2 regions of the Geobacillus lituanicus genome follow, and region 2 is predicted to be linked to the other one. Evidence: predicted binding sites of a transcription regulator. Region 2 holds the regulator's gene; the other holds the start of a gene.

Region 1 (3,419 bases), 300 kb from region 2:
GCGATCGTGCGGAACAGTTCGTCCACAAGTTGATTTCCTTCCTCGGAGCCGTACGCTTTTTCGCAGTAAATGAGCAAGTCGGCAAGCCCCATGACGCCAAGGCCGATGCGGCGCTCGCCGAGCGCCTGTTTTTTGTTTTCCTCAAGGAAGTATGGCGTAGCATCAATGACGTTGTCTTGCATCCGCACCCCGATTTCAACCGTACGCTTCAGTTTTTCATAGTCCACGACTTTCCGCTCTTTGTCCACCATGTTCGCCAAGTTAATGGCGGCCAAGTTGCAGACTGAATATGGCGCAAGGGGCTGTTCCCCGCACGGATTGGTCGCCACGACTTTTTGTCCGTACGCGCGAGCGTTCGTCATTTCATTGGCATTGTCGATGAAGAAAATGCCCGGCTCGGCTGAATACGTCGCACAAATGTTGATCAACTTCCAAAGCTCGCGGGCGCGGATTTTCCGGTAGACGCGGACGCGGTAGCCCATTTGTTCCCATTCGCGCACATCGCCGACTTCATGCCATTTTTCATTGTAAATGCGCATTTCTTCTTCAGAATACGTTTCTACGTCCGGGAAGCGCAGCGCGTATTCTTCGTCCTTTTCGACCGCTTCCATGAATTCTTTCGTCAAGCAGACGGAAATGTTCGCACCGGTCAAAAAGTCCGGGTTGTGCACCGTGTATGTACCGCCGGTGCGCAGTTTTTCTTCGGCATCTTTGATAATTTCCTCTGTGAAGCCGCCGTAGTCAGGCGCGTTTTTATACCGGACGATCGCTTCGTACATCGTCCGCTCCCGCTCGGTGAGCGGCGTGAATTTCAGTTTGTCGCGCGCTGCTTTTTTGATGCCCTCGTCTTCCATATTTTCAAGCAGGTAGCGCAAAATTCGCGGGTTTTGCATTTTCGAGACGATGAATTCGATAATGTCCGGGTGCCAGTCGGCCAGCATAATCATTTGGGCGCCGCGGCGGGAGCCACCTTGCTCGACAAGGTGGGTCAGCTTCGCAATGTCGTCAAGCCATGAGACCGACCCGGACGATTTGCCGTTCACCCCGCGCGCAAGCGTATGGCGCGGCCGCAATGTCGAGCCGTTCGTCCCAACGCCGCCGCCGCGGCTCATAATTTCCATCACCTGCTTCCGATGTTCGGAAATGCCTTCGCGCGAATCTTTCACAAACGGCATCACATAGCAGTTGAAATACGTCACTTCCTTGCCTGAACCCGCCCCGTACAACACGCGGCCGGCCGGAACAAAATTCAAGCTGGCGAGCTCTTGATAAAACTTTTCGAACCACTCTTTCCGCTTTTCTTCGGTCTTTTCCACCGCCGCCAGCCCGGTCGCATTGCGCTTGGCGATTTGCTCATAGAAAATCTCGAGCGGCTTGTCGATAATGTCGAGCGATCGAAGGACAATGCCGGTTTCCGCCTCCTCGCCTTCGAGCACGTGCCGGTATTCGTCTTCAATCAACACGCGCGCTTTTTTCGCCTCCCAGTCAATATCGATGATAAAACCGAGACCGCGGGCTGGGAATTTCGGGTCCTCCTTGATCGTCAACACAACGAAATCGCCCGGTGTGAGCGTCAGCTTTTCCGTATCCTTAAACGAATAACGGTCCAACATGACCAAACGGGATACGCCTTTATGGGTGATGTGCATATCCGGCGTAATCGGATGCACTTGCGGAAATAGGCGGATATCCTCGTTCAGCTTGTCAATATTGATTTTCATTTTTTCGGACGACGCCACCGTCATTCTCCTATCTCTCCTCTTTTATATAATTATATAATCTCTCATGTTTTTGCCAATGTTGCCCTGTCTTCTCTACCTTACCATATCAAACAGAAAAAAACAATATATAGTATGATTTTTTACGAAAATCATACTATATATTGTGATTTAGAACAAATCATTTCGTTTTTGTCAAGCAAAAAAAGACAAAAAACGGCGAAAAACGGACCAGCCATGCCGTTTTTGCCAAAACAGGAGCGATGTTCCATATTGCCGCCTAACGCTTAAAGTTCCATTCATCGCTTTCGTATTTCGTCCGCGCCAGCTCTTCGACGTACGCCAACTCTTCGGCGGTGAGCGTGTACGGTTCCAATACGATGTTCAATCCTTTTTCAAATCCTTTGTAAAACGCCTCTTTCGCTTCCTCGATCGTCACCGTGCGGCTCGTCAACTCATTGATCGCGACGGCTTTCTTTTTAAAATCGCGCTGCAGACGCTCTTTCACCCGCTCGTTTGGATATTTAAACAAGCTGAACAGCAAGTCTTCGTCCAAATCGAGCAAAATCGAACCATGCTGCAAAATGACGCCTTTTTGCCGCGTTTGCGCACTGCCGGCGATTTTCCGCCCCTCAACGACAAGTTCGTACCACGACGGTGCGTCAAAGCAAACAGCCGAGCGCGGGCTGCGCAAATCCGCTTTTTCTTCTTCTGTTTTCGGCACGGCGAAATACGCGTCAAGCCCAAGGAAGCGAAATCCTTCCAAAATGCCCTGGGAGATGACGCGGTATGCTTCCGTCACCGTCTTCGGCATCGCCGGGTGCGACTCAGAGACGATGACGCTGTATGTCAATTCTTTATCGTGCAGGACGCCGCGCCCGCCGGTCGGCCGACGGACAAAGCCGAGGCCGTGCCGTTTGACCGCGTCTAAATCAATTTCTTTCTCCACTTTTTGAAAATAGCCGATCGACAACGTCGGCGGATTCCAGCCGTAAAAGCGGATCGTCGGCGGAATTTTTCCTTCGCTGTGCCAATCGAGAAGCGCCTCATCGAGCGCCATATTGAACGCCGGCGGGCAATAGCCGGAATCGATAAAGCGCCATACTTCTTTTGCCATCGTTCCACCTTCTCTATTGTTCCATACTCTAAACGCTGCGGCGGCTTGTCGACCACCGTCAAGGGGCGGGACGCTTTTGGCCGCCTTTATTAGTTTAGCAAACAACGCCGGTGAAGGAAAGAAAAATGGCATCGCGAAAACCTCTTTGCTTCCCGGCGGCGACTTTATATAATAGGAAATAGCAGACGAAGCGAAAGGAGGCATGACGGGTGGAAGCATTGCTCATTATTCTCGGCGCAATCATCGTGTATTCCGTCATTACGTACTTCTGGCAGAAGAGAATTGTCAAAGCATTGACAGAGGAAGAGTTCCGCGCCGGTTATCGAAAAGCGCAACTCGTCGACGTCCGCGAACCGGATGAGTTTGCGGCTGGACATATTTTAGGGGCGCGCAACATCCCGCTGACCCAACTGCGCATGCGCATGAAAGAATTGCGCAAAGACCAGCCGATTTATTTATATTGCCAAAACGGACTGCGCAGCGGGCGAGCCGCGCAAATGCTTTACCGGAAAGGGTATCGCGATTTGTACCATTTAAAAGGCGGATTTAAAACGTGGACCGGGAAAGTGAAGAAAAAAGCGTAG
Region 2 (3,419 bases):
CAACACGAACCCGCATTCGGCGATCATTGACGGTTTGTCGACAATGGTGATTGACGGCCGGAAAGTGAAAGTGCTCGCCTGGTACGACAACGAGTGGGGCTATTCGTGCCGCGTCGTCGACTTGGCCAGCCTTGTCGCCGCCAAAATGAATGAGCGTCTTCATGTGAACGCTTAAGCAGTTTTTCTTCCAATCTCGCAATCGTGAAAAGATGCGCAAAGCGTCCGATCCGCCCGTGTGGCGGTGTGGGCGCTTTTTCCTTTTGGCATGCGAAAAAATTAAAAAAGCCTGTTGCAAAAACCCCCTAAACAAAGTATACTATGTTTCGTGAACTTCTTAACGGCAAAGGTAATGTGACTACTTAAAGGGTTAGGACCTCTTAGGACTAACTTTCCCCCGTGGTAGTTATACATGCCATTTTGCAACCTACAAATCTGTTTTTTATTTGAGAAAATTGGTTAAAAGGGGGACTTGCGCATGGATACGATGGGTCGTCACGTTATCTCGGAACTTTGGGGATGCGACTTTGACAAACTGAACGATATGGACTTTATTGAAAAAACGTTTGTAGACGCCGCATTAAAGTCGGGAGCGGAAATTCGCGAAGTCGCGTTCCATAAATTCGCTCCGCAAGGCGTAAGCGGGGTCGTCATTATTTCCGAATCCCATTTAACGATTCATACGTTTCCGGAACACGGCTATGCCAGCATTGATGTGTATACATGCGGCCATTTAGACCCGACCATCGCCGCGGATTACATCGCCGAAAAGCTTGGCGCGCAAACGCGGGAAACGATTGAGCTGCCGCGCGGCATGCGCCCGATTGAAGTGAAAAAGGCGCACGCGCTGTAATTCCATAACAACGGAAGCAAAAGGAGCGTAAACAGGACGCTCCTTTTTTTACGCTTTCGGCGGTGCCATGGCGGCCAAAATCATGGTATGATGGTGAAAAAAAAGAACGATTAGGGAGACGTGGCTATGAGCATGTGGAAAAAGTTGAAGTATGCGTTGACGAACCATTGCGAAACGCGGGAAAACCATGAGGACGCCGAGCTCCGGAGCCATTACTACAAAGCGGCCCACCGCGCTGTCATCGACGCGGTGAAAGAGCTGCTCGCTTCGCTGCCTGACGCCGAGCTGCTTTCCGTTTCCGAAGAGCGCGGCGAGCTTTGCGCCCAAACGCGGCGCGGCCCCAAGCTGTTTATCGTCGCCACCGTCATTTCCGTCCGCCCGTTTGAAACGGCGGTGGACTTTTCGGTGACGACCGAGACAAAGTTCTTGCCGTTTGATTTTGGCCGCAGCCGGGCGGTCATCCTTGAGTTATACCGGAAGCTTGACGGCCGCCTGCCGTATATTGGTTCTGGCCTCAATAGCTGACTATGGCTTGTCTGCCCTCTGCCATTCCGGTATGATAGAAGATAAGAAGAGGAACGGAGTGGATGTTATGCGATGTCCGTCATGCCATCACCAAGGCACGCGCGTGCTTGACTCGCGCCCGGCCGAAGAAGGCCGCTCGATTCGCCGCCGGCGCGAGTGCGAACAATGCCACTATCGATTTACGACGTTTGAGCGGGTCGAGGAACCGCCGCTGATTGTCGTCAAAAAAGAAGGGACGCGCGAGGAGTTCAGCCGGGAAAAAATTTTGCGCGGTTTGATCAAAGCGTGTGAAAAACGGCCGGTGGCGCTTGAGCAATTGGAAAAAGTGACGCAGGAAATCGAGCGCGAGCTGCGCAGCCAAGGCGTATCGGAAGTAAAAAGCGAAACGATCGGCGAAATGGTCATGGAGCGGCTGTCGCGCATCGATGAGGTGGCCTATGTCCGCTTCGCTTCCGTCTATCGGCAGTTTAAAGATATCAACGTATTTATCGAAGAGCTAAAAGAGCTGATTAAAAAAGGACAACGGTAAAAGGGCTCGGGCGGGAATGCGGCAGGCCCTTTTTTCAGCTTATTTTTCGGCCGGGAAGGCGAGAGGTGGATGGAAACGAATATGGCAGAATGGAAGGTCGGAGCGATGCCACACCATTGGAAAGAGTTGTTGGCCGTTGATCGGTATATGGTGCAAAGCCGCACTGCGCTGCACGATGCGGACCGAAAAGTGTTGACTATGCTGTATCAGCCGCTGATCGGCCATCGTGCGCTCGCCTTATATATGACGCTTTGGGGGGAGCTCGAGCTGCTTGGCGGCCGGGAAGCGACCCACCATCGGCTTATGGCGCTCATGCAGTGCGGCCTGCCGGACATTTACAGCGAGCGGCTGAAGCTCGAAGGCATCGGGCTGCTGAATACGTACGTCCACGCCCCCGAGGCGGAAGAGCCGAAGCAGTTTGTGTATGAGCTGCGTCCGCCGCTGGCGCCGGATCAATTTTTCCGCGACGAAATGCTCGGCGTCTTTTTGTACCGGCAAGTCGGCCGTCATATGTTTGCCCAGCTGAATGACTGTTTTGCCTGCCCGGCTGTGGATGAGACAAAGTTCACCCGGGTGACGCGCGCGTTTTCGGACGTATTTTCGTCCGTTCATGCTGAACAAATCGTCGCGGGATTCAATGAAGAGGCCGGGCGCGAGCTCGAGCCGCCGGATGGAAAAGTGCACATGGGGCGGGACGAGGCGTCGTATGCGCTCGATGACGGCGTGTTTGATTTTGAGCTGTTTTTTGCCGGCTTGTCGAAACAGATGGTGCCGCGCCGGGCCGTAACCGCGAAAGTGAAAGAAGCGATCAAAAAGTTGGCATTTTTGTACGGCATCCCGCCGCTGGAAATGCAAAAAATTGTCCTCGGCGTCATCGATCCGGCATACGAGATTGACATTGACGCCCTGCGCCGGGCGGCCCGGGAGTGGTATGAGCTCGAGCACGGCGGCGCCGCCCCGCGCCTTGTCGAACGGGTGCAGCCGCTCGCTTACCGGACGATGGAACACATCGAGCCGCGCACAAAAGAGGAGGCGTTGATGAAGCAGCTCGAGACGATCTCCCCGCGCCAGCTTCTGAAGGAAATTTCCGGGGGAGCGGAGCCGTCGCTCGCCGATTTGCAATTGATCGAAGATATTATGTTTCAACAGCAGCTTCTTCCGGGCGTCGTCAATGTGCTGATTTATTACGTCATGCTGCGGACGAATATGAAACTATCGAAAAAATATGTCGAGAAAATCGCCAGCCATTGGGCGCGCAAAAAGGTGCGCACCGTCAAAGAGGCGATGGAGCTGGCTAAAGAGGAAGCAAAGACGTACCAAAACTGGGCGAATGAAAAAGAAAAAGGGACGCGGACAGTGCGCAAAGTCGTGCGCACCGAAATCGTCCCCGACTGGCTGAACATGGATTACAGCCAGCCGGATGATGACGACTTTGATGTGGAACAGGCGCGCAAAGAGCTCGAGGAACGGCTGAAAAAATACCGTGATGGATCGTAGGTGTAAAGGCGATGGAAC

Evidence for each region. The regulator NrdR, encoded in region 2, represses ribonucleotide reductase genes. The targets are predictions, from matches to a motif close to AACACNATATATNGTGTT.
Region 1: a site for NrdR is predicted at 1,872-1,889, ahead of ACR1UW_RS13065 (vitamin B12-dependent ribonucleotide reductase). Genes of this name have one in related genera too.

Annotation. Positions count from the first base shown of each region.
Region 1 covers NZ_CP194773.1:2,554,899-2,558,317, forward strand. The annotation lists gene ACR1UW_RS13065 (vitamin B12-dependent ribonucleotide reductase) at 1-1,745, opposite strand, end outside; gene ACR1UW_RS13070 (lipoate--protein ligase family protein) at 1,999-2,835, opposite strand; gene ACR1UW_RS13075 (rhodanese-like domain-containing protein) at 3,045-3,419, shown strand.
Region 2 covers NZ_CP194773.1:2,858,773-2,862,191, reverse strand. The annotation lists gene ACR1UW_RS14670 (glyceraldehyde-3-phosphate dehydrogenase) at 1-175, shown strand, start outside; gene speD (adenosylmethionine decarboxylase) at 476-850, shown strand; gene ACR1UW_RS14660 (hypothetical protein) at 977-1,375, shown strand; gene nrdR (transcriptional regulator NrdR) at 1,443-1,904, shown strand; gene ACR1UW_RS14650 (replication initiation and membrane attachment family protein) at 2,010-3,401, shown strand; gene dnaI (primosomal protein DnaI) at 3,413-3,419, shown strand, end outside.